DNA from 4 places in the Cedecea sp. B1(4) genome. Region 4 is predicted to be linked to each of the others. Evidence: predicted binding sites of a transcription regulator. Region 4 holds the regulator's gene; each other region holds the start of a gene.
What was found. The regulator LexA, encoded in region 4, represses DNA repair genes until DNA is damaged. The targets are predictions, from matches to a motif close to TNCTGTATGTACATACAGNA.
Positions count from the first base shown of each region.

Region 1 (5,998 bases), on a different contig from region 4:
CTGCCATTCCCCCATGCAAACCACGCCGCTGTCCGGGATTGCGCCGGCATCGGAACCGGCTTCCGGGCTGGTCAGCGCGAAGCAAGGGATTTCCAGGCCGCGTGCCAGGCGAGGCAGGTAGTGATCTTTTTGCTCTTCGGTGCCGTAGTGCTGCAGCAGTTCGCCCGGGCCTAAGGAGTTAGGCACACCGACGGTAATCGCCAGGATCCCGGAAACGCCGGACAGTTTTTGCAGCACGCGAGCCTGAGCATAGGCAGAGAACTCGAGGCCGCCGTACTCTTTCTTGATGATCATCGCGAAGAAGCGATGCTCTTTCAGGTAAGCCCACAGTTCAGGGGGCAGGTCGGCCAGCTCATGGGTGATCTGGAAGTCGTTCGCCATGCGGCAGGCTTCTTCCACCGGGCCATCAAGGAACGCCTGTTCCTCTTCGGTCAGCTTTGGCTGAGGGTAGTTATGCAGTTTTTGCCAGTCCGGCTTGCCGCGGAACAGATCGCCTTCCCACCAGGTCGTCCCGGCGTCGATGGCTTCTTTTTCGGTGCGGGACATCGGCGGCATGACTTTGCGGAAGCCACGGAAGATCGGTGCGGAGATCAGCGATTTACGCAGCGGCGTGACCAGCAGCGGCACCAGAATTACCGCCAGCGGAACCAGCACCCAGAAAGACCAGATGCCAGCGAAGCCCAGCGCGGCGGTCCACGCGAGCAGAAGCACGCTGCTAAGCAGCAGATTTGCCTGGTGATAGAACAACACACCCAGCAGAACAACGGTAAGGACAATGCTTAAAATCAACATAAAGAAAGCTCCCTTGCTTGTAGGAGGTCTGACCACTTGTGATGTATTGGTTGTAGTGGATGTTGCTTTCTTTAGCAATGTGTTTACAAAATAATTACAACCTCGCTCACATTGTTGCCGCACTTCCAGGGAAAACCCCGGCTTAACGCGCGGGGTTACGCTTCTCGCTTTCGGCGCTATCCGGTACACTGCGGGATGTGAAATTCACTCAAACCTCAAGGACCTCCTCATGTACCAGGATCTTATTCGTAGTGAGCTCAATGAAGCGGCGGAAACGCTGACTAACTTCCTTAAGGATGAAGCCAACATTCATGCCATCCAGCGCGCAGCGGTGCTGCTGGCAGACAGTTTCAAAGCGGGCGGCAAAGTACTGTCCTGCGGGAACGGTGGCTCACACTGCGATGCTATGCACTTTGCGGAAGAGTTAACGGGCCGCTATCGTGAGAACCGCCCGGGCTATCCGGCGATCGCGATTTCTGACGTGAGCCACATCTCCTGCGTCAGCAACGATTTTGGCTACGACTATGTCTTTTCTCGCTACGTTGAAGCCGTTGGCTGCGAAGGCGACGTGCTGCTGGGGATCTCCACGTCCGGCAACTCCGGCAACGTCATCAAAGCGATTGAAGCTGCCCGCGCGAAAGGCATGAAAGTCATTACCCTGACCGGCAAAGACGGCGGCAAAATGGCCGGTACGGCGGACATCGAAATTCGTGTGCCGCACTTCGGCTATGCGGACCGCATTCAGGAAATTCACATCAAAGTGATCCACATCCTGATTCAGTTAATCGAAAAAGAAATGGTTAAAGCTTAGCCCGTAATGCCCCAGTTCCTCCCGGAGCAGGGGCATTCGTTGTGGGAGAGAAGAGATGTGCGAACTGCTCGGGATGAGTGCCAACGTACCGACGGATATCTGTTTTAGTTTTACCGGACTGGTGCAGCGCGGAGGCGGAACAGGCCCCCATAAAGACGGCTGGGGTATAACCTTCTACGAAGGAAAAGGCTGCCGCACGTTTAAAGATCCGCAGCCGAGCTTTAACTCGCCCATCGCCCGCCTCGTGCAGGATTACCCAATTAAATCCTGCTCGGTTATTGCGCATATTCGCCAGGCAAACCGCGGCAAGGTTGCGCTGGAAAACACCCATCCGTTCACCCGCGAACTGTGGGGCCGCAACTGGACCTATGCCCATAACGGGCAACTCAAGGGCTATCGCACGCTGGAGACGGGGACGTTTCGCCCGATTGGCGAAACGGACAGCGAGCAGGCGTTCTGCTGGCTACTGCACAAACTCACGCAGCGTTACCCGCGCACGCCGGGCAATATGGAAGCGGTGTTCCGCTACATCACTGAACTGGGTGCAGAGCTTAGAGAAAAGGGCGTGTTTAACATGCTGCTGTCGGACGGGCGCTACGTGATGGCGTTTTGCTCGACGAACCTGTTCTGGATCACCCGCAGAGCGCCATTCGGTGTCGCTAAGCTGCTGGATCAGGACGTGGAAATTGATTTTCAGGAAGAGACCACACCGAACGATGTGGTCACGGTCATCGCAACTCAGCCGCTGACCGCCAACGAAACCTGGCACAAAATTGAGCCAGGCAAGTCGGCGTTATTTTGCCTCGGTGAGCTTATAGTTTGAAGCCAGCTGCGGTTGAACTGGCGTCATCACGGTAGGTTTGCTGATGACGTAGTTCCCGCTGACCACGGCCACGCCCGGTGGCTGATGGTTAGCCGCGAAGTAGTCATAGCCCGGTTTCAGCTCTTTCCAGAAGTTGATGTAGGTGGAGTACTTGTGGCGTTCCATATTGGCGTCGGTCATGCGGAACGGGAAAATACTGACCTGCACGCGAGGCTGGCCAAACACCAAAGCCCCGGTCACAAACTGGAAGATTTCATCGATGCCGGAGTCGGTCATGGCATAGCAGCCAATCGACACGCAGGCGCCGTGAATCATCAGGTATTTCCCTTCATAGCCGTGAGCGCGGTCAAATTCATTCGGGAAGCCGATATTAATGGCTTTATAGAAGCGGCTGTCCGGTTTTAACTGACTGCGATCAACGCTATAAAACCCTTCCGGACTTTTAAAATCGCCCTGACGCTGTTTTGGCCCCAAGCCGCCGGAATAGTTACAGATGCGGTAACTGTTGAGGAGCTGATACTGTTCGCCCATCTTTACCCACAGTTCCAGGGTGCGCTCTTCTTTAAAGATTTGAATATAAACCGGGGAGCCCATTAGCTGCTGTCTGCTATCTTTGCCGACAGGGGCGGCGACACCGCTGCTGTTAAGCAGGCTGGCGAAAGAGAAAAACGGCATAGAGAGCATCGCAATAATCAGTGCGATCTTACGCATACTGCTTGATTCCTTGATAAACCTGAAACTAACAGCCAGGACGGCTAAAGGGACCCGAAATCAGAAAATTCTGTACAGGATTGCGCTCACATTAGCATCGTGGCTAATTTTCGCAAGCGCCAGACGCGGGCGTTTACACATTTTATTGGAATCAATTGGAGTTTTTGCGGTGTGTCACTTTATGCCCGAGGTGATGCCGCTCGCAGGGAAAGATTTGTTGGCCGGCGACAATTTCCTCATTTTGAAAATTAGCTGTATACTTATCCAGTGTTGTTTTTCTGGTTGAGTGGATATGCGCAAAATCATTCATGTCGATATGGACTGCTTTTTTGCCGCCGTTGAGATGCGTGATAATCCAGCCCTGCGCGATATACCCCTCGCTATTGGCGGCAGCGCCCAACGGCGAGGGGTGATCAGCACGGCGAACTATCCCGCCAGAAAATACGGCGTGCGCAGCGCGATGTCGACCGCGATGGCGCTAAAACTCTGTCCGCATCTCACGCTATTGCCGGGCCGGTTCGACGCCTATAAAGAAGCCTCCAACCATATTCGTGAAATCTTCTCCCGCTATACCCCGCTGATCGAACCCTTGTCGCTGGATGAAGCTTATCTGGACGTCACGGATAGCGAACACTGCCAGGGCTCGGCCACGTTGATTGCACGCGAAATTCGCCAGGCCATTGCCGACGAACTGAACCTGACCGCCTCAGCTGGAATTGCGCCGATAAAGTTTCTGGCAAAGATTGCCTCCGACCTCAATAAACCCAACGGCCAGTATGTCATTACGCCCGAACAGGTACCGGACTTTTTAGCGACGCTACCGCTCGGGAAAATTCCCGGCGTGGGCAAAGTCACGGTGGCAAAGCTGGAAACGCTCGGTCTGCGAACCTGCGCTGACGTGCAAAATGCTGACCTGGCCATGTTGTTAAAACGCTTTGGGAAATTTGGCCGGGTGCTGTGGGAGCGCAGCCAGGGCATTGATGAGCGCGAGATCAGTAACGATCGTCAGAGAAAGTCGGTGGGGGTAGAGCGGACGCTCGCGGAAGACATTCATGAATGGCCAGAATGCGAAGAGATTATTGAACGGCTGTATCCGGAGCTTGAGAAGAGACTTGCCAAAGAGCGGGCCGACCTGCGTATCGCCCGGCAAGGCATCAAGCTGAAGTTTAATGATTTTCAGCTGACGACCCAGGAGCACGTCTGGCCGAAACTGAACAAAGAAGACCTGATCGCCACCGCCCGTAAAACATGGGAAGAGCGGCGGGGAGGGCGCGGCGTCCGGCTGGTGGGGCTGCATGTGACGCTGCTCGACCCGCAGCTGGAGAGGCAACTGCTGCTGGGGTTGTGAATAAGACCCTTATCCCGGCCTTCCCCTGGAAGGGAGAAGGGGAAAAACACGTTTTCGCTGAAAATGAGGCAGACAAAGAAAATCCCCTCTCCCTTATAAGGAGAGGGTTAGGGTGAGGGTAAAACTTATTTCGCCGGAATCGCCTTTAGCAGCTCGGTCAGCAGCGTCCAGTACTGGCCAACGCTCTCAATATGTACCTGCTCGTCCGGGGAATGTGGGCCGGTAATGGTTGGCCCGATGGACACCATGTCCATCTCCGGGTATGGCTTTTTGAACAGACCACATTCCAGGCCCGCGTGGATAACCATGATGTTCGGTGTCTGGTTGAACAGCTTCTGGTAAGTCTCGCGCACCAGGGCCATCACCGGAGACTTAGCGTCCGGCTGCCAGCCAGGATAGCTGCCTTTCGCCACGGTTTTTGCCCCAGCCAGTTCACCCAGGGACTCCAGCACGCTAACCACGTAGTCTTTACCAGAATCGATCAGGGAACGAATCAGGCAGATAATTTCTGCACTGTCGTCGCTCATGGTCACGACGCCCGCGTTCAGGGAAGTCTCAACCACGCCTTTCACTTCGTCTGAGTTACGAATCACGCCGTTTGGCGTGGCGTTCAGCAGATGCAGGAAGGTATCGCGAGTTTTAGAGGTCAGCGCCTGTTTATCAGACGTTGTGGCTTCCACCAGCACGGTAATGTTCTTCTCGACCGCAGACAGTTCATTTTTCAGAACGGCCAGGTAAGCGTTAGCCGCAGACTTCAGCTCGGCAGCTTTCGCCGCAGGCACGGCCAACGTGGCGAAGGCTTCGCGCGGAATGGCGTTACGCAGGGTGCCGCCGTTCAGGTCGAGCAGACGTGCGTCCAGTTCCGCAGCATGAGCCAGCAGGAAGCGAGCCAGCAACTTGTTGGCGTTCCCCAGGCCCAGATGGATGTCTGCGCCGGAGTGGCCGCCTTTCAGCCCTTTGATAGTCAGCTTGAAGGTGTCAAACCCAGCCGGAACGGCTTCACGCTGCAGCGGCAGCGTGGTGATAAAGTCGATCCCGCCCGCGCAGCCCATGTAGATCTCACCTTCCGTTTCGGAGTCGGTGTTGATCAGGATATCTGCCTGCATCCAGCCCGCCTGCAGGCCAAATGCGCCGTCCATCCCGGCTTCTTCGGTCATGGTCAGCAGCACTTCCAGCGGGCCGTGTGCCACGCTGTCGTCAGCCAGCACCGCCAGCGCGGAAGCCATACCGATGCCGTTGTCTGCGCCCAGAGTGGTGCCGCGCGCTTTTACCCACTCGCCGTCGATGTACGGCTGGATAGGATCTTTAGCAAAGTCGTGAACGGTGTCGTTGTTTTTTTGCGGCACCATGTCGAGGTGCGCCTGAAGCGCCACAGGTTTGCGGTTTTCCATGCCCGGTGTAGCAGGTTTGCGAATCAGGATATTCCCCACCTGGTCACGTTCGACGTGCAGGCCTTTTTCTTTTGCCCAGGACAGGATGTGTTCCGCCAGCGCTTCTTCATGATAGGACGGAT
Region 1 is NZ_JCAHMZ010000008.1:375,119-381,116, reverse strand. It holds gene fadE (acyl-CoA dehydrogenase FadE) at 1-792, opposite strand, end outside; gene lpcA (D-sedoheptulose 7-phosphate isomerase) at 1,022-1,603, shown strand; gene ACR6JA_RS18895 (class II glutamine amidotransferase) at 1,659-2,426, shown strand; gene dpaA (peptidoglycan meso-diaminopimelic acid protein amidase) at 2,397-3,137, opposite strand; gene dinB (DNA polymerase IV) at 3,430-4,485, shown strand; gene pepD (beta-Ala-His dipeptidase) at 4,611-5,998, opposite strand, start outside.
Region 1: a site for LexA is predicted at 3,388-3,407, ahead of dinB (DNA polymerase IV). Genes of this name have one in related genera too.

Region 2 (5,998 bases), on a different contig from region 4:
AAAATCGCCGCAGTCTCTTTCTGAGCCCCGGCGGCAAAACGTTTGCTGTAGCGGCGGAATTCCCCGGAAGCCTCTTCCAGCGCAGCGGTCAGACGCTCACGCTCAAGCGCCGTGTCCAGGGTCGACGCTTCAAAAACTTGCTCCATCAGCGGGACGGTTGTGTCCATCCAGCCTTCGGCAATCGCCACCCCAGGCGATGCAGGCAGCGCGCGAATACGGGTCTGCCGATACTGTCCGAACAGGGCCGCTAACTGAGACTGCGATAATATCCCGGCCATCTGCGTTGCCAGCGTAACGAGGAAAGACTCTTCGCTCTCATCGTACTGCCGGTGTTCACGCTGCTGGACAACCAGCACCCCCAGGAGCTGACGGCGCTGGATAATAGGCACGCCGAGGAACGCACGAAAACGCTCCTCTTTTACGGCGGGCACATATTTAAAGCTGGGGTGTTTTTGCGCATCCGCAAGGTTAATCGGCTCCGCGAGCCGCCCAACCAGGCCAACAATACCTTCATCAAAGGCAAGCGTGACGGTGCGGCCGCGCGGTTTCTTTAACCCGCGCGTCGCCATAAGGTAAAAACAGCGGCGCTCGTGGTCGGCGAGATAAACCGAGCAAACCTCGGTATCCATCGCAAGGCAGATGTCAGTCACCAAAATATCCAGCGCCTCATTGAGGCGCGGGGCACTAGCGACCTTTTCGACTATTTCTCGCAGACGGGTGAGCATTTTTCGCGTGACTTAACCTCTTTTACGTCGCCATGCCGGCGAGTTATTGCGTGGTGGCGTAACTTCCTGCAGTGGCATCACCACGCTGGCAAACTCTTTCATTACCCGGCGATAGACATCGCGCTTGAATGAAACAACCTGACGGACCGGATACCAATAACTGACCCAGCGCCAGCCATCGAATTCCGGCGTACTGCTGGTTTGCATGTTGATCTCACCGTCGCTGCTCAGCAACTGCAAAAGAAACCATTTTTGTTTTTGGCCGATACAAACCGGCTTTGTGTCCCAACGCACCAAACGTTTAGGTAATTTGTAACGCAACCAGTTTCGGGTCGAGGCAAGAATGCGAACATCTTTTCTTTGTAGACCGACTTCTTCGAAAAGCTCCCGGTACATTGCCTGTTCAGCGGACTCGCCAGGATTAATACCCCCCTGGGGAAATTGCCAGGAATGTTGGCCAAAGCGTCGCGCCCACATCACCTGTCCCTGCCGATTACATATTACGATCCCAACGTTGGGGCGGTAGCCATCATCATCGATCACCGGACTACCTCAAAACAAACTTAGATTGCATCGATTGTTTCATACAAGTGTCAGGCGGTAAACCACTCTCTCGGCGGCGCTCGCATGGAATAACATTTGAATAACTCACAAAAGAGAGCCTGGTTATAAACAGGGGACGGTCAAAACCGGCGGTTTTATTCACTTTTTCTGTGGATATAACTGTGAAGAACTACCGAATTACATCGGGACAACTCAGGACAACTAAAATAAGGAGCAATCCTGCCACACATTAAAGCCTTTAAATTTCATAATCATAATACTATAAAAATGACACACGAGTTTCATAATGTGATGATCGTCACATATGAAGATCGCCTACTGATGAAAGATCGCACAATGTTGTTTTTATCCACAGATTGTGCCAACAAGTTAGTCACAAATCGGTGATAAATTGTATTTTAGCGCCTCGTCAAGGCTGTAAATGGAACCAGTAGTCATGCTTTTTCCCAGTTATCCCACTTTTCTGTGGATAACATGGTGTAAGATCCTGTTCATTGTCAGTGACCAGATTTGGAAAAGCCTTTTTAATGTTGCTGCAACGAAACGGCTGCCTTTAAAAACTCATTATAAATCAGAATATTGTTAATCTTATCCTCAGACGACTAAACTAAGCTTTCGCTGTGCACAAAGTGCGTTCATTTTTTAACCAAAAAACATCAACGAGTTATGCAACCAATACGTCCGCTCATCACGCCCCCACGCAGTGAAGCCGAGCTGCTCCAACAGGCGCAAAGCGTCGCCGGTTATACTCTGGGCGAACTGGCCGCCTGCGCTGGCTTACAGACGCCGAAAGACCTGAAGCGCGATAAAGGCTGGATTGGCGTACTGCTGGAGCTGTGGCTGGGTGCCAGCGCTGGCAGCAAGCCCGAACAAGACTTTGCCGCGCTCGGGATCGAACTGAAAACGATCCCGGTGGATAGCCTTGGCCGCCCGTTGGAAACCACTTTCGTCTGCGTCGCGCCGTTAACCGGTAATAGCGGCGTCATTTGGGAAACCAGCCATGTGCGGCATAAGCTCAAGCGCGTGCTGTGGATCCCGGTTGAGGGAGAAAGGCAGATCCCGCTTGCCGAGCGGCACGTGGGTTCTCCGCTATTATGGAGCCCTTCAGAAGAGGAAGAACAGCAGCTGCGCCTGGACTGGGAAGAACTGATGGATTTGATCGTGCTGGGCCAGGTCGAGCGCATTACCGCCCGTCACGGCGAAGTGCTGCAGCTGCGGCCAAAAGCCGCCAACAGCCGGGCGTTAACAGAGGCTATTGGCGCGGACGGCTCACCTATTCTCACGTTACCTCGCGGCTTCTACTTAAAGAAGAACTTCACTGCCGCTCTTCTCGCACGGCACTTCACGCTCTAATAGCCGCCGCAGAGAATGGAATCCAGGGTTCTGTCAGTAAGTACCGGGGAATGTTACATTTCCCTCGTCCTATTAAGAATTTACCGCTTTCTTTCCCCTGTTCATCAGGTTATTACTAAACTTATTAACAAGATCCCTTCCTGACGAGGAACATACCGATGACTAAATGGGCAGTAGCAATCTCCGCCATTGGTCTTGCCTTTGCCGTTTCAGGCTGCAGCAGTGACTACGTAATGGCCACCAAAGATGGACGAATGATTTTGACCGAGGGCAAGCCGAAGGTCGATGAAGATACCGGTCTGGTAAGCTATCGTGACCAGCAAGGTAATGAAATGCAGATCAACCGCAACGACGTTTCCCAGATTATTGAGCGCTAATCTCGCAGGGTCAGCCCCTCGGCTGGCCTGATGATTTTTCTTCTTTTCCCCTCTTTCGCTTTGCTCCGGCCTCTGCCATGTTTATAGACCTTTTGTCGGGTAACGATGCCTGACGAGTCAAAAGAACAACAGGAAGCCGGCTATGCACTATCACCGTATCCCCCACAGTTCACTTGAAGTCAGCACGCTGGGGCTGGGAACCATGACCTTTGGTGAACAAAACAGCGAGGCCGATGCCCACCAGCAGCTCGACTACGCCGTCAGTCAGGGCGTGAATCTGATTGATGTCGCGGAAATGTACCCGGTGCCGCCGCGCCCGGAAACCCAGGGCTTAACCGAGAGCTATGTCGGCAGTTGGCTTAAAGCTCGCGGCAACCGCGAAAAACTGGTTGTTGCTTCCAAAGTCACTGGCCCAACCCGCAACAACGACGCGGGCATCCGCCCAAACCAGATCCTCGACCGGAAAAACATCCGCGAGGCGCTGGATGCCAGCCTCAAACGCCTGCAAACCGATTACCTCGACCTCTACCAGGTTCACTGGCCGCAGCGTCAGACCAACATGTTTGGCAAACTGGGCTACACCTGGAGCGACACGACCTCGCTGCCGGTAACGCTGTTGGAAACCCTTGAAGCGCTGACCGAGTGCCAGCGTGCAGGGAAAATTCGCTATATCGGCGTCTCGAACGAAACCCCGTGGGGCGTGATGCGCTACCTGCAGCTTGCGGAAAAACACGATCTGCCGCGCATCGTGACCATTCAAAACCCCTACAGCCTATTAAACCGCAGCTTTGAAGTTGGCCTGTCTGAAATCAGCCAGCACGAAGGCGTTGAGCTGCTCGCTTATTCCTGTCTCGCCTTCGGCGTGCTGTCGGGCAAATACCTTAACGGAGCCAAACCGGCCGGCGCTCGCAACACGCTGTTTAGCCGCTTTACGCGCTACAGCGGTGAGCAGTCGCAAAAAGCCGTTGCCGCCTACGTGGAGATAGCTAAACGTCATAATCTTGACCCGGCACAAATGGCGCTGGCCTTTGTTCGTCGCCAGCCGTTTGTGGCCAGCACGCTGCTTGGTGCCACGACGCTGGAACAGCTGAAAACCAACCTTGAAAGCCTGCATTTGACGCTAAGCGAAGAGGTGATTGAGGAGATTGAAGCGGTGCATCGCATCTATACCTACCCGGCACCGTAAAAATTAAGGCCCTCTTTGAGGGCCTTTTTGTTATTTCTGTTTGATTTGCCACAGCCACAGGGCGCTAATGGCCAGCGCAAATACCGCTCCAAATCCAATGCCAATGCCAACGATGGACGCTCCGGTTTTCACCGCCAGGGAGAACAGACCCAGCATCAAAAGCATGGCCGTGTTTTCACCCAAGTTTTGCACCGCTATGGCATTACCTGCCCCGACTGTGTGCTTGCCGCGCTCCTGGAGCAGCGCGTTAAGCGGCACCACAAAGAAACCGCCCAACAGGCCAATCAACACCAGTAAAGCGTAAGAAGGCAGCAGAGAATGCTGGAGAGCAAAAATCAGTACGCCAACGCCAATTAAAATCCCGGCTGGCATGCAGCGGGCGACGGTTTCCAAAGTCACCAGCTTCGCAGCTGCCCCGGCCCCCACCACAATCCCAACCGCAACCATCGCGTTAAGATAAGTCGGCGTCGCGTTATCCGTGATCCCTAACGCCACCGGCACCCACAGCACCAGCAGGAAGCGCAGCGTCACGCCCGCTCCCCAAAACAGACTGGTGCCTACCAGCGAGAAGCGCGTTTCTCCGCTACGCCAAAGGCTGCGGCAGGCGGAAAAGAAGCTGTGCGTCATCGGCTTGAAACGCCATGACTGGCCGGGGCGCGCGGCGGCAAGTTTAGGGATAAAGACATTGGCAACCACCGCCCCGCCGTAAACCAGCGCGCAGACAACCAGCGCCGCCGTCAGGTTCCAGTCTGCCAGCACGCCGCCGGCAACGGATCCCAGCAGGATCGCCGCAATGGTAGAAGACTCCATCAGGCCGTTGGCCTTCACCAGCCGATCGCCAGTGGTCAGCTCGCCGAGAATGCCGTATTTAGCCGGTGAATAGGCCGCCGCGCCGATGCCCACCAGAGTGTAGCCGACAAAAGGATTCAGCCCCAGCGCGATCACCGCCGCACCCACAAGCTTCATGCTGTTCGCCAGCATCATCACTCGCCCTTTGGCGAAACTGTCGGCCACCTGTCCCACAAACGGCGCAAAGAGGATGTACGCGCCAACAAACACCATTTGCAACACGGGCTGGCTCCAGTCCGGGTAGAACTGCTGCTTGAGCACCGCAAGCGTGGCGAACAACAGCGCGTTATCGCCAAAAGCCGATAAAAACTGCGCCGCGGTGACCGCCATCATGCCCCGGGACCACAACGAACCGCTATTGCCAACCTGTTCAGCCATGGGCTTTCTCCGCTTCATCAACCTGTGCTTTCAGGGTGACAAAATCTGGTTTTCCGCTGCCTAACACCGGCAGCTGTTTGAGGAAGCGAATATCGCGTGGCACCGCCAGCTCAGGCACGCCGTGCTCACGCGCATAATGCAGAAGTTTTTCGCGGTTAAGCTCGCTGTCGGTGGTAAACATCACCAGCGCTTCGCCTTTGGCGGCGTCGTGCTTAACGACCGTAGCATGCAATTTGTCAGGCGAAATGCCGATCGCCATCTGTTCGACCATCTCAAGCGACACCATCTCCCCGGCGATTTTGGCAAAACGCTTCGCACGCCCCTGAATCACGCAATAGCCCTGCTCGTCAAAGGTCACGATATCGCCGGTGTCGTACCAGCCGGGTTCCATCTCACCCAGGCCATTTTCAGCCTCAGGCTTCTCCAGCACGCCCGGATTTTCCACGCGCAGATAGCCGTTCATGATGTTTGGCCCTTTTAGCTGCAGCCTTCCGCCCTGTTCAATACCGGGCACCGCCAGCAGGCGAGCATCCATTGCCGGAAGAATGCGGCCCACGGTGCCCGGT
Region 2 is NZ_JCAHMZ010000006.1:167,474-173,471, forward strand. It holds gene ptsP (phosphoenolpyruvate--protein phosphotransferase) at 1-725, opposite strand, end outside; gene rppH (RNA pyrophosphohydrolase) at 738-1,268, opposite strand; gene mutH (DNA mismatch repair endonuclease MutH) at 1,956-2,642, shown strand; gene ACR6JA_RS13445 (YgdI/YgdR family lipoprotein) at 2,801-3,019, shown strand; gene ACR6JA_RS13450 (NADP(H)-dependent aldo-keto reductase) at 3,162-4,205, shown strand; gene lplT (lysophospholipid transporter LplT) at 4,236-5,432, opposite strand; gene aas (bifunctional acyl-ACP--phospholipid O-acyltransferase/long-chain-fatty-acid--ACP ligase) at 5,425-5,998, opposite strand, start outside.
Region 2: a site for LexA is predicted at 1,703-1,722, ahead of mutH (DNA mismatch repair endonuclease MutH). Genes of this name have one in related genera too.

Region 3 (5,998 bases), on a different contig from region 4:
CCATACTTGGTGAAGAAGCCGGTTACGGCTTCCGCGGCATGGTCAGTCCCCACGACGACGCCTTTGGTCATCCCGGCGATGCTGTACTGCGCTTTCATGCGCTCGCGGGCTTTTTCATTGCCGCGAACAAAATCGCTCAGCTCGATACCCGCTTCGCGCAGCGCCTGCTCGCTGGCAAGTACGGCGCCCTTGATGTTCACCGTTAACACGCGATCCGGCTGGATAAACGCAATGGCATCCTGGCAGTCCTGCTCGTCGGCCTGTACGCCAAACGGCAAGCGCACGGCGATAAACTGATAGCTGTCGTCGCCGCTTTCTTCACGCAGTTCGCTGAGGGCTAGCTGGCAGAGTTTGCCCGCCAGAGTGGAGTCCTGGCCGCCGCTTATCCCCAGCACCAGAGATTTAATAAACGGGTAGGTTTTAAGGTACGTTTTCAGAAAATCAACGCTGACGCGGATCTCTTCGCTGGCGTCGATCTGTGGCTTGACGCCCAGTGCCTGAATAATTTCTTGTTGCAGAGCCATTTAACCCCTCCAATAAGCTGTACCCGCAACGCGCAGGTCGCAAAATTTAACTGCCCTAAAACTTACCCTGTTGCGCTGAAAACGACAAGGCTCAAAGACTTACCCGGCCCGCAGGCGGCGAGTTTTCCTGCAAATCAGACAGGATCCTTATGAATACTCTTATTGTCCGAATTTTCACGCATTAAGGGTAACGAGTTGAAAAATGTTCTTTTATATTCCAGGCTTATCTAACACGCAGGATCAATACATTCATTGATGAGGATAATTATGAATAATAAATTTGCAGGATTTTTAGGCGCGGCAGCGGTAATGACTATGCTGGCAGGGTGTACCGCTTACGATCGCACCAAAGATCTGGTGACTGAGCCGGTGGTGAAAGATGTGAAAAAAGGCATGACCCGTGCCCAGGTACAGCAGATTGCGGGTAAACCGTCTTCCGAAATCACCATGATCCACGCCAAAGGTACTTGCCAGACCTATATTCTGGGCCAGCGTAACGGTAAAGCTGAAACCTATTTTGTCGCGCTGGATAACACCGGTCGCGTGATGAATTCAGGCTACCAGACCTGCGCTGAATACGACACCGATCCGCAGGCACCTAAAGCCTAAGCTAGCACGCCGTAAAGGACCCGGCTGCAGTCTCTGCGCCGGGCTTTTTTTTGCCTTACGGGCGGAGACAGAGAAGAGGGGGGGCGACGAGGAAGGGTGAGATCCGCTATCATGGTGAGGTTGTTCACTAATTCAGTTCCAATCCTGTTGCCTATGAAACCACTGCGCCAACCGAATACACGCCCAATCATTACCTACACGCCCCGCGTGGAGCCAGCTCCGCCTTCTCATGCGTGGCGAGTGGACGGGTTTAAAGATGTCTATCTGCTGCGCGGGCAGTATGTAGCGTTTGTTTTACTGGGTGATGCCTTCCGCCAGTCGCCGCCGTTTACTCTGCCCGAGTCGGCACAGCGCTGGGCAAAACAGGTTCGACAGGAAAACGAAGTATAAAAAAAGGCCGCTATCATTAGCGGCCTTTTTGTTTTTCAGTTCAGATTAACGGTGAGCTAATTCCACTTCATCATCACTGTTCAGAATCTCTTTGTCGGTCTGCTTCATCAACTGGCTGGTAATGGTCCCGGCGGTCATTGACCCGCTAACGTTCAGGGCGGTACGGCCCATATCAATCAGCGGCTCAACGGAAATCAGCAGTGCGACCAGCGTGACCGGCAGCCCCATTGCTGGCAGAACAATCAGCGCAGCGAAGGTTGCACCACCGCCCACGCCGGCTACGCCTGCGGAGCTAACGGTCACAATCCCTACCAGCGTCGCAATCCAGACAGGATCCAGCGGGTTAATCCCTACGGTCGGAGCCACCATCACGGCAAGCATCGCCGGGTAGAGACCTGCACAGCCGTTCTGGCCGATGGTTGCGCCGAAGGAGGCAGAGAAGCTGGCGATAGATTCTGGTACGCCGAGACGGCGGGTTTGCGCTTCCACGTTCAGTGGAATACTCGCCGCGCTGGAGCGGCTGGTGAACGCGAAGGTCAGCACCGGCCAGACTTTGCGGAAGTATTTCACCGGGCTAACGCCGTTGAAAGCCAGCAGTACGGCGTGAACGCCAAACATGATTGCCAGGCCAAGGTAAGAAGCCACCACGAAGCTGCCCAGCTTGATGATGTCCTGCAGGTTTGAGCCCGCCACTACTTTGGTCATCAGCGCCAGCACGCCGTATGGCGTCAGCTGCATGACCAGGCGAACCAGCTTCATGACCCAGCTTTGCAGGGTGTCGATAGCCACCAGTACGCGCTCACCTTTAGGGGCATCATCTTTCAGCAGCTTCAGCGCCGCGACGCCCAGGAAGGCGGCAAAAATCACCACGCTGATGATAGACGTCGGGTTGGCACCGGTCAGGTCAGCAAACGGGTTTTTCGGCACGAAGGAGAGGATCAGCTGCGGGACGGTCAGGTCAGCAACTTTACCAATGTAGTTGGATTGAATCGCCGCCAGACGGGCGTTTTCTGCATTGCCCTGCACCAGGCCTTCAGCGGTCAGGCCAAACAGATTGGTGACCAGCACCCCGACCAGCGCGGCAATCAGCGTGGTAAAAAGCAGTGTACCGATAGACAGAACGCTGATTTTCCCTAGAGAAGATGCATTATGCAGTTTGGCTACGGCGCTCAGGATTGAGGCGAAGACCAGCGGCATCACAATCATCTGCAGCAGCTGCACATAGCCGTTACCGACTACATTAAACCACTGAATGGAATCTTTTAGCACCGCGCTGTCGGAACCATAAATGGTGTGCAGCGCCAGGCCAAAGATCACGCCCAGTACCAGACCTGCCAGCACTTTTTTGGCAAGGCTCCATTGCTTGTGGCGAGTTTGCGCCAGCAGCAATAGCAATACAACGAACACAACAATGTTCGCTACCAGTGGAAAATTCATCCCCGTATCTCCTGATTTATTGTCACGCGGCCGCGCATGGGCGACCGTTATGTTGCAAAGCGTAACAGATGGCAGGGCGTTGGCTTATATTCAAAAGGAATTGATTATTACCAAATGAATGATATTGGCTGTTTAACGCTCAGACTGGTGAGTTATAAAGCTATTAAAGGTGGTTTGCAGCGAATTTATCATCTGCGAAGACCAGCGTACTGCACCGTTTTCGGGCAAGTTCTGGGGCATCCATACTGCAAAACCAAACAGCGCCATGCACAGGGCGCGCTCGAGCTGATTGCCTTTTTGTGGGCGAACGATGGGAAAACGGAAACGCCAGCGGCACGGCCACAATAGCGGCACCCCGGCAGGCGTTAGCATGTCGGCAAGTATATGGCTGAGGTAACCCAGCACCATACCCTGCAGCGCATCGGCCGGAATGACCCAGCTTTCCGGTACCTTGAGGTAAAACAGCGCCAGCCCGGCGAACACCACAAACAGGCTATGGGTAAACCCCCGGTGGCCGCACATTCGCGCCACCGGTTTTGAGATCCAGCTTAGCCGCTGGCCCAGAAAGGATTTTGGGTGGTCAATATCCGGCAACAGGCAGGTCAGAATCGCGGACGGCACAATATGCCACCAGTCACCCTGGGCGAGGACGGGCGTCAGTTCGGCGTTTTTGGCAAAAACTGCGCAGGCAATAGAAAAGAGCAGGTGGCCTTCCGCCGTCATGATACAACCTGAATGAAGAAACTGTCGATTCATCCAGTATAGGGTTTTTGTACAGTGTTCGGAAGAGGTGACGGTGTAACATTTTGTCAGGAAGATGGGCGGCCTGAGCCGCCCGACAGGTTTAGCCCTTCAGGCTTGTTTCGGTTAACTGAACCAGAGAAGGAAGTTTGACGTCCGCCAGGCACCAGCGTGGGTCCGCAAAGTTCTCATCGGCAGGCACCACAATGGAGCGCATTCTCGCCGCTTTAGTGGCGATCATACCGTTGACGGAGTCTTCGAGCGTCACGCAGGAGAGCGGATCGATCCCCAGCTTCGCGGCCGCATCGAGATACACTTGTGGATGCGGCTTGCTGTAGGGCAGATGTTCGGCGGAGGCAATAGCGTCGAAGTCCTGGCGCAGGTCGAACATTTCAAGCACCTTTTCCAGCATATGCAGCGGAGACGCAGAGGCCAGGCCAACCTTCAGGCCCAGCGTTTTGCAAAGCTTCACCGCTTCAATAACGCCAGGCAGCAGCGGACGCTGTTCCTCAACCAACGCAATAGCACGTTCGATAACGCGCGCGGTCACTTCCTCACGGGATGGTCCGGTCCACGGCTGGCGTGAATACCAAAGTTCAACCACCAGGTCGATGCGTAATCCCAGCGTGTCGGGCAGTTCGTGACGACGCGTAATATCGACGCCGATGCTCTCCAGCACGTCCAGCTCCGCACGATCCCAAAGCGGTTCGGAATCTATCAGCAGCCCATCCATATCAAAAATTGCTGCGAGGATTTGGCGCGTTTCGGCCATAAAATGACTCCTTTCTGTTCGTCAAAATAAAATGTTTGTGTATCTTTAGCCGGAAACAAAGCCCGAAGCTACCGCTTTTGCGAATTTAGCCCGCAAAGCTCAGGCGAAATAGCGCCACACAGGGTAGACTTTGAGCGTATAACGTTACGTCCTAATAAAGGGGAGTACATGACGTATCAACAAGCTGGACGCATTGCGATTTTAAAGCGCGTGGCAGGCTGGGTTGTCTTTATCCCGGCGCTGTTGTCGACGGTGATTTCCGTCCTGAAATTTATGTATCAGCACAGCGAAAAGCAGCCGGGCATTGACGCCGTGATGATGGATTTCGCCCACGTAATGGTTGAGATGATGCGGTTCAATACGCCGTTCCTGAATCTCTTCTGGTACAACTCGCCGCTGCCGGATTTTAACGGTCAGGTGAACGTCTTCTTCTGGCTGATATTTGCGCTGATTTTTATCGGTCTGGCGCTGCAGGACTCCGGGGCCCGCATGAGCCGTCAGGCAAAATTCCTGCGCGAGGGCGTGCAGGATCAGTTGATTCTTGAACAGGCGAAAGGGCCGGAGGGACTCAGCAAAGCGCAGCTCGATGCAAAAGTGGTTGTGCCGCATCACACGATCTTACTGCAGATTTTTCCGCTTTACGTCCTGCCGGTGATTGTCATCGTGGTGGGATATTTCTTCTTCAAGCTGCTCGGCTTTTTATAAAATAACGGGCCACGCCGTTCAGGCGCGGCCTGCTTTTTACGCCGCTAATACTTTCTCCAGCGCTTTTTGCGCCGTCACCAGGTGCTGCCCACCGAACAGAATCGCCCGGTTAAGCAGAGTATAAACTTGATAAATGGGTTGGCGGTCGAGGAAGCCCGCCGGAAGAGGAGAGATGGACTGATAGCCGTCGTAAATTTGCGGCGGCTGATCGTTGTGCAGCGGCAGCATGGCCAGGTCGCATTCCCGGTCACCCCAGTAGCAGGCGGGGTCGTAAATAAAGGGCCCGTCAGGCCCGAGGGCGCAGTTGCCCGACCAGAGATCGCCGTGCAGCAGAGAAGGCTGAGGCTGATGTGAGGCCAGCGCCTGCTGGACAAAATCAACAATCAGATCAATATCGCCATAGTCGATGCCTTTTTCCGCCGCCATTTCCAACTGCCAGCCAATGCGTTGCTCGGCAAAGAAGGTCGACCAGCGTCGCTGCCAGGCGTTGGGCTGCGGGGTGGTGGAGAGATCGTTGTCGAAGTCCAGACCGAACTGCGGCTGGTCGCTCCATTGATGAAGCCGGGCCAACTGCTGACCGAGGAGAAAAGCGTTATGGGCATCGAGGGGTTTAGAAGGCAGATACTCCAGCAGCAAGAAGCTGTAATCTCTGTCGCTGCCGAGCGCCCAGACCTTGGGTACTCTGACGGTTTTACTGCGCGACAGTAGCTCTAGCTGGTCGGCTTCTGCCGTGAAGATGGGCAGCATTTCGCGCTCGTCACACTTGACGAAAATCTCGTGGTCAGCATAACGGATATGCCATGCCGCGTGAATTTCGCCG
Region 3 is NZ_JCAHMZ010000001.1:389,004-395,001, forward strand. It holds gene nadE (NAD(+) synthase) at 1-524, opposite strand, end outside; gene osmE (osmotically-inducible lipoprotein OsmE) at 792-1,133, shown strand; gene cedA (cell division activator CedA) at 1,287-1,523, shown strand; gene ACR6JA_RS01915 (L-cystine transporter) at 1,569-2,960, opposite strand; gene ACR6JA_RS01920 (metal-dependent hydrolase) at 3,093-3,683, opposite strand; gene hxpB (hexitol phosphatase HxpB) at 3,805-4,473, opposite strand; gene ACR6JA_RS01930 (YniB family protein) at 4,642-5,178, shown strand; gene ACR6JA_RS01935 (fructosamine kinase family protein) at 5,215-5,998, opposite strand, start outside.
Region 3: a site for LexA is predicted at 3,703-3,722, ahead of ACR6JA_RS01920 (metal-dependent hydrolase). Genes of this name have one in related genera too.

Region 4 (5,998 bases):
TCTGCATCACCGGTATCGCTGATATAGCCTTCATCGCGCAGGGTAAGAACCAGCGAGGTAAAGACCGCTTTATCAAAGAATTCCGGGGCGTTAATGCCGTGCAGAACGGACAGTCGCTGCGCCACCGTGCGGCTTTCGCGTTCCAGCGTCCCGCGGTTGATCGACGGGTTGGCACTCAACTGCCAGAAGGTGATGGCATACCGCTGAATTGTCTCGCGCACGCCCGCCGCCAGAAGCTGCAGAGTGCGTGAACGGTGAGGGTTGATCTGCACTTCGTCACCGACAACCATGACCAGACCCTGACGCTCCATCTCGGCGATCAGCGCATCAATTTCTCTGCCCAACTCGCTTTTTTCCCAACGCAGGAACAGCTCGGCTTTCAGCATCGGGTAAATGACTTCTATCTGACGCAGCAGCTCCGCGCGCGAGATGTGGCGATGCTGAGTAATGATGGACGCCATCAGCGACGGCAGCACCAGCATGTGCATGATGTTGTTGCGGTAATAGGTCATCAACACGGCCTGCTCGCGCGGCAGAATGATGATGTCACCGATGGTGTCTTTCTCCACCTCGAACTTGTTCATCTGCAGCGCGTGGTCGATCAGCGCGTCAGCGGAAACAGTTGGTGCGGTGGCGTCCGGAGAATACGGCACGTTGCGCAGCAGGTTCAGGTAGCAGTCGAGCTGTTCGGTAAGCTGTTCACGGGTCAGCGAACGCTGGCGTGAAGCAAGCAGCGCGGTACAGCACAGGTTCATGGCGTTAGCGGCCCCTGCGTTGTTGATACGCACCATGATATCGGCAGCGATATCATTCACCGTTGGCGTCAGCCAGGCCGGGCGAATTGCTTCTATCGGATCGATAGAGTCTTTCCATTCCGGAACATGCTGGTTCAGGTAGGTCATCAGCGGCAGCGGTTCGCCGAAGTTAACGTAACCCTGGCCGAGGTTGCGCAGCTTACTCAGGCCGCGCACCATCTGCATGAAGCTCTCTTTTTCTTTGGTCGCACCGCGTAGCTCTTTCGCGTAAGTGCCCACTTCCATGACGTGCTCGTACCCGATGTAAATCGGCACCAGAGTGATCGGGCGGGTGCCGCCGCGTAGCATGGCCTGAATGGTCATCGACAGCGTGCCAGTCTTAGGATCCAGCAAACGGCCGGTACGGGAGCGGCCACCCTCGACAAAGTATTCAACGGAATAGCCGCGGCTGAACAGCTCGCCCAGATATTCGCGGAATACCGTGGAGTAAAGCTTGTTGCCCTTGAAGGTACGGCGAATAAAGAACGCGCCCAGGCGGCGGAAAATCGGCCCTGCTGGCCAGAAGTTCAGGTTGATCCCGGCGGCAATGTGCGGCGGAACCAGCCCCTGGTGATAAAGCACGTAGGAAAGCAGCAGATAGTCCATGTGGCTGCGGTGGCAGGGCACATAGACGATTTCGTGGCCATCATGGGCAAGCTGGCGCACGCGTTCGGCGTTATGCACGTTAATGCCCTGATAGAGGCGGTTCCAGGTTAACCCTAAAACGCGGTCCGTCAGACGCACGGCTTCGTAGGAGAAGTTCGCGGCAATCTCTTCCATCAGAGCGACGGCGTTTTGCTGCGCTTTTTCGTGGGAGATTTTCTTGCTGCGAGCTTCATCTTCTACCGCGCGGGCAATCGCTTTTGACGCCAGCAGCTTGTTGAAGAGATCCTGGCGAACCGGCAGGCGCGGGCCAACGGCGGCCAGGCGCTGGCGGGCAAAGTGAGTGCGCGCCACGCGAGCCAATTTTTGGGCAATAATCTTGTCCGTGCCGTGTTCGGTTGCCATGCGCCGAAGCGAAACCGGCGGCGAGAAACGCACGAAGCTATCGCGACCCAGCCAGGAAACCGCAAAGAATTTCTGGACGCCGTTCAGCGTGCGTAAAGGCGGGTTGATTTCACCTTTTTCGCGCCCTGGCGAGCGGCCGAACATCACGGAAACCGGCACCATCTGTACATCGAGATCGGGATTGCTGCGGTGCAGATCCAGATAATCGTGGAACAGTTTTACCGATTCTTCTTTTGGCGTGTAATAGGTGAAGACGCGCGGCCCGCCGTGGATAAACACGTAGCGCGGCAGCAGTACGCCGTCAATTTCCAGAGGTTCCAGCGGGTCGGGCAGATCGTGATCCAGACATTGAGCACGCAGCGTCAGTAAGTCTGCCTTAGAATTGTAGGGCAGGACGTACATGATGGGGCGTGAAGGGTCCAGACCGAGTTCGGTTTGGGGATCCGCCGGGATAGACTTGCTCTTTACCAGAACGCTTAATGGTAAATTCAGTAATTTGTAGTAAATTCTTGGCCAGCCTGACATAAATGATGTAAAGCCTCAGGTTAATAATGCAAATGCGCCGCAAGGATATCAGAAACTCTGGGGAATTTCTGTGGCGCTGCGATTTAGACTCAGCGAGCATTGATGCTCAATATTTAAAAAGGTTTCCTTGAATGGCGAATAATACCACCGGCATCACCCGCATTATTAAGGCTGCAGGCTACTCGTGGAAGGGGCTACGTGCGGCCTGGATCAACGAAGCCGCCTTTCGTCAGGAGGGCGTAGCGGCGGTTATCGCTGTCATCATCGCCTGCTGGCTGGACGTGGACCCCATCACACGTATTTTACTGATTGGCTCGGTTGTTTTGGTGATGATTGTCGAAATCCTCAACAGCGCCATTGAAGCGCTGGTTGACCGTGTCGGCACCGAGTACCACGAGCTTTCAGGGCGAGCCAAAGATATGGGTTCGGCCGCGGTATTGATAGCGATTATCCTTGCGGTTGCGACCTGGGCCACCTTGCTTTGGTCACATTTGCGATAGCACTTCCAGAATAGTTTAAGTCGCTGGTTTTTTGCTTAATTTGTGGTTTCAAAATCGCCCGGGCCTGTATATACTCACAGCATGACTGTATAAACACCCAGGGGGCGGAATGAAAGCACTAACTACCAGGCAGCAAGAGGTGTTTGATCTCATTCGGGATCATATTAACCAGACCGGCATGCCACCTACGCGCGCCGAAATTGCACAACGTCTGGGGTTCCGTTCTCCAAACGCCGCGGAAGAGCATCTTAAAGCGCTGGCACGTAAAGGTGCCATCGAGATTGTTTCTGGTGCATCACGCGGCATTCGTCTGCTGGTTGAAGAAGAAAATGGCCTGCCGCTGGTGGGCCGTGTTGCCGCCGGTGAGCCGCTGCTGGCGCAACAGCACATCGAGGGCCACTACCAGGTTGACCCTTCTCTGTTCAAGCCGAATGCCGATTTCCTGCTGCGCGTCAGCGGCATGTCGATGAAAGATATCGGTATCATGGACGGTGATTTATTAGCCGTTCACAAAACCCAGGACGTGCGTAATGGCCAGGTCGTTGTCGCGCGTATCGACGATGAAGTGACCGTAAAACGCCTGAAAAAGCAGGGTAACACCGTGCACCTGCTGCCGGAAAACAGCGAATTCCAGCCTATTGTGGTCGATCTTCGCGAGCAGAATTTTAGCATTGAAGGCCTGGCCGTCGGGGTGATCCGCAACGGTGAATGGCTGTAACACCTCTTCCGGTGGTGCGGTAACTCTGCCGTGCCACCTGCCTAAACACCTCTCTTTTTTCCTCTGGATCATTCCCATGCGATTCTTTTCGTCAACGGATGGTGCGCTGTGGCGGCTTGCGCTGCCGATGATTTTTTCCAACATCACCGTTCCGTTACTGGGCCTGGTCGATACGGCGGTCATTGGCCATCTTGATAGCCCGACCTATCTCGGCGGGGTGGCTATCGGCGCAACGGCGACCAGTTTTCTCTTTATGCTGCTGCTTTTTCTGCGCATGAGCACCACCGGGTTAACGGCACAGGCGTTTGGTGCGAACGATCCGCAGCGGCTGGCGCGCGCGCTGGTTCAACCCCTGATGCTGGCGATGATCGCCGGGCTGGCTATCGTGGTTCTGCGTTATCCACTGATCAACCTTGCTCTGCACGTTGTTGGCGGTAATGACGAGGTGTTGTATCAGGCAAGGCGGTTCCTGGAGATCCGCTGGCTTAGCGCTCCAGCATCACTGGCTAATCTCGTGCTGTTAGGCTGGTTGTTGGGCGTTCAGTATGCGCGGGCGCCGGTCATCCTGTTGGTCGTCGGCAACCTGATTAATATCGTGCTCGACCTCTGGCTGGTGATGGGACTGCACATGAACGTGCAGGGGGCGGCGTTGGCCACGGCGGTGTCCGAATATGCGACGTTTATCATCGGCCTGGTGATGGTGCGGAAGGTACTGAAGCTGCGGGGCATCAGTTGGGCTAGACTCAAAACGGCCTGGCAAGGGGACTTACGCAAGCTGCTGGCCCTCAACCGCGACATTATGCTGCGTTCGCTGCTGCTGCAAATTTGCTTTGCTTCAATCACCATTTTTGGTGCGCGTCTCGGCAGCGAAATTGTCGCCGTTAACGCCGTGCTGATGACGCTGTTGACCTTTACCGCCTATGCGCTGGACGGCTTTGCTTACGCCGTAGAAGCCCATTCAGGGCAGGCTTACGGGGCGCGTAACCGTGGGCAGTTGCTCGAAGTTTGGGGGGCTGCGTGCAGGCAGGCGGGGCTGGTTGCGATAGCATTTGCCGCTATTTATGCTTTTGCTGGGGGGCAAATTGTCGCGCTGCTTACCTCCCTGCCGGAGCTTCGTGTTCTCGCAAATCATTACCTTGCCTGGCAGGTTATTCTGCCGGTCGTGGGCGTTTGGTGTTACCTGCTTGACGGCATGTTTATCGGCGCGACGCGGGGTGCCGAAATGCGTAACAGCATGGCGGTTGCGGCGCTGGGCTTTGGCGTGACGATGCTTACGTTGCCTTTGTGGGGTAACCACGCCCTGTGGCTGTCTCTGGCGGTGTTTCTGGCCTTGCGTGGCCTGTCGCTTGGCGTCATCTGGCGGCGCCACTGGCGTAATAATACCTGGTTCGCTACATCGGGCGGCCATTGATCGAACTTCCTGGCCTTCGTTAACCCTGCTCCTGTCGTGCTGATTTCTCGTTTCTAAGATGAGGAATCAGCGTTCCATCGCTTTTAATAATGGTTAAAGATTCTGAGTTTTAAATTTAACTCAGAATCCTTGTCTACAATTACCTTTACATCCAGCAGACAGTGGATGTTTTCCAGAAAGTCAGCATCCTGCAGTCCGGATGCGAAAATCTAAACCGAACGATGAGGAGATGATGATGAATAAGGACGAAATCGGCGGTAACTGGAAGCAGTTCAAAGGCACGATCAAAGAGAAATGGGGTAAGCTGACCGATGACGATATGACCGTCATCGAAGGGAAGCGTGACCAGTTGGTGGGTAAAATCCAGGAACGCTATGGCTACGCCAAAGACCAGGCAGAGAAAGAAGTGAAGGACTGGGAGTCCGGGAGCAATTACCGCTGGTAATCTGGCGGACCCTCATATGTGCTAATCAGTAAGTAAGACCAATCCTGCCCGGGTACAGGGATGTACCACTCCCTCTTAACGCTTTTTCTTCGGCTGTACTGAATGATCGTGATCGCAGGCGCCGTGGTGGCTACAGGCTTCAACTTCCGAGCAATCAGCGCACAATCCGTGGGCTTCAATCACGTTATGGCGCAGGGCAAACCCCATTTTGGACGCCAGTTTCTGCATAATATCTTCCACACCCTGAGCGGCCTGTTCTTTCACGGCCCCACATCTGTCGCAGATAAACATGGCGGAAGAGTGGGTTGGATGATCGATAAAATTACACAGCACGTAACTGTTGTTGGATTCCACGCGGTGCACAAAACCCTGCTCCAGCAGAAAATCCAGCGCGCGATAAACCGTTGGAGGCTTAGCCTGTGGCTCGCTAACGCGCAGGAGATCCAGCAGGTCATAAGCGCTGATGGCCCCGGTTTGCTCGGCCATCAGGCGCAAAACCTCGAGACGCTGTGGCGTCAGGCGTACATTGCGTTGCAGGCAGAGCTTTTCAGCCTGAGCTAACACGTTTTGCGAAGTTGTGGTATCCATCAGCCTCTC
Region 4 is NZ_JCAHMZ010000012.1:33,535-39,532, forward strand. It holds gene plsB (glycerol-3-phosphate 1-O-acyltransferase PlsB) at 1-2,327, opposite strand, end outside; gene ACR6JA_RS20375 (diacylglycerol kinase) at 2,459-2,827, shown strand; gene lexA (transcriptional repressor LexA) at 2,937-3,545, shown strand; gene dinF (MATE family efflux transporter DinF) at 3,622-4,956, shown strand; gene ACR6JA_RS20390 (CsbD family protein) at 5,192-5,401, shown strand; gene zur (zinc uptake transcriptional repressor Zur) at 5,477-5,989, opposite strand.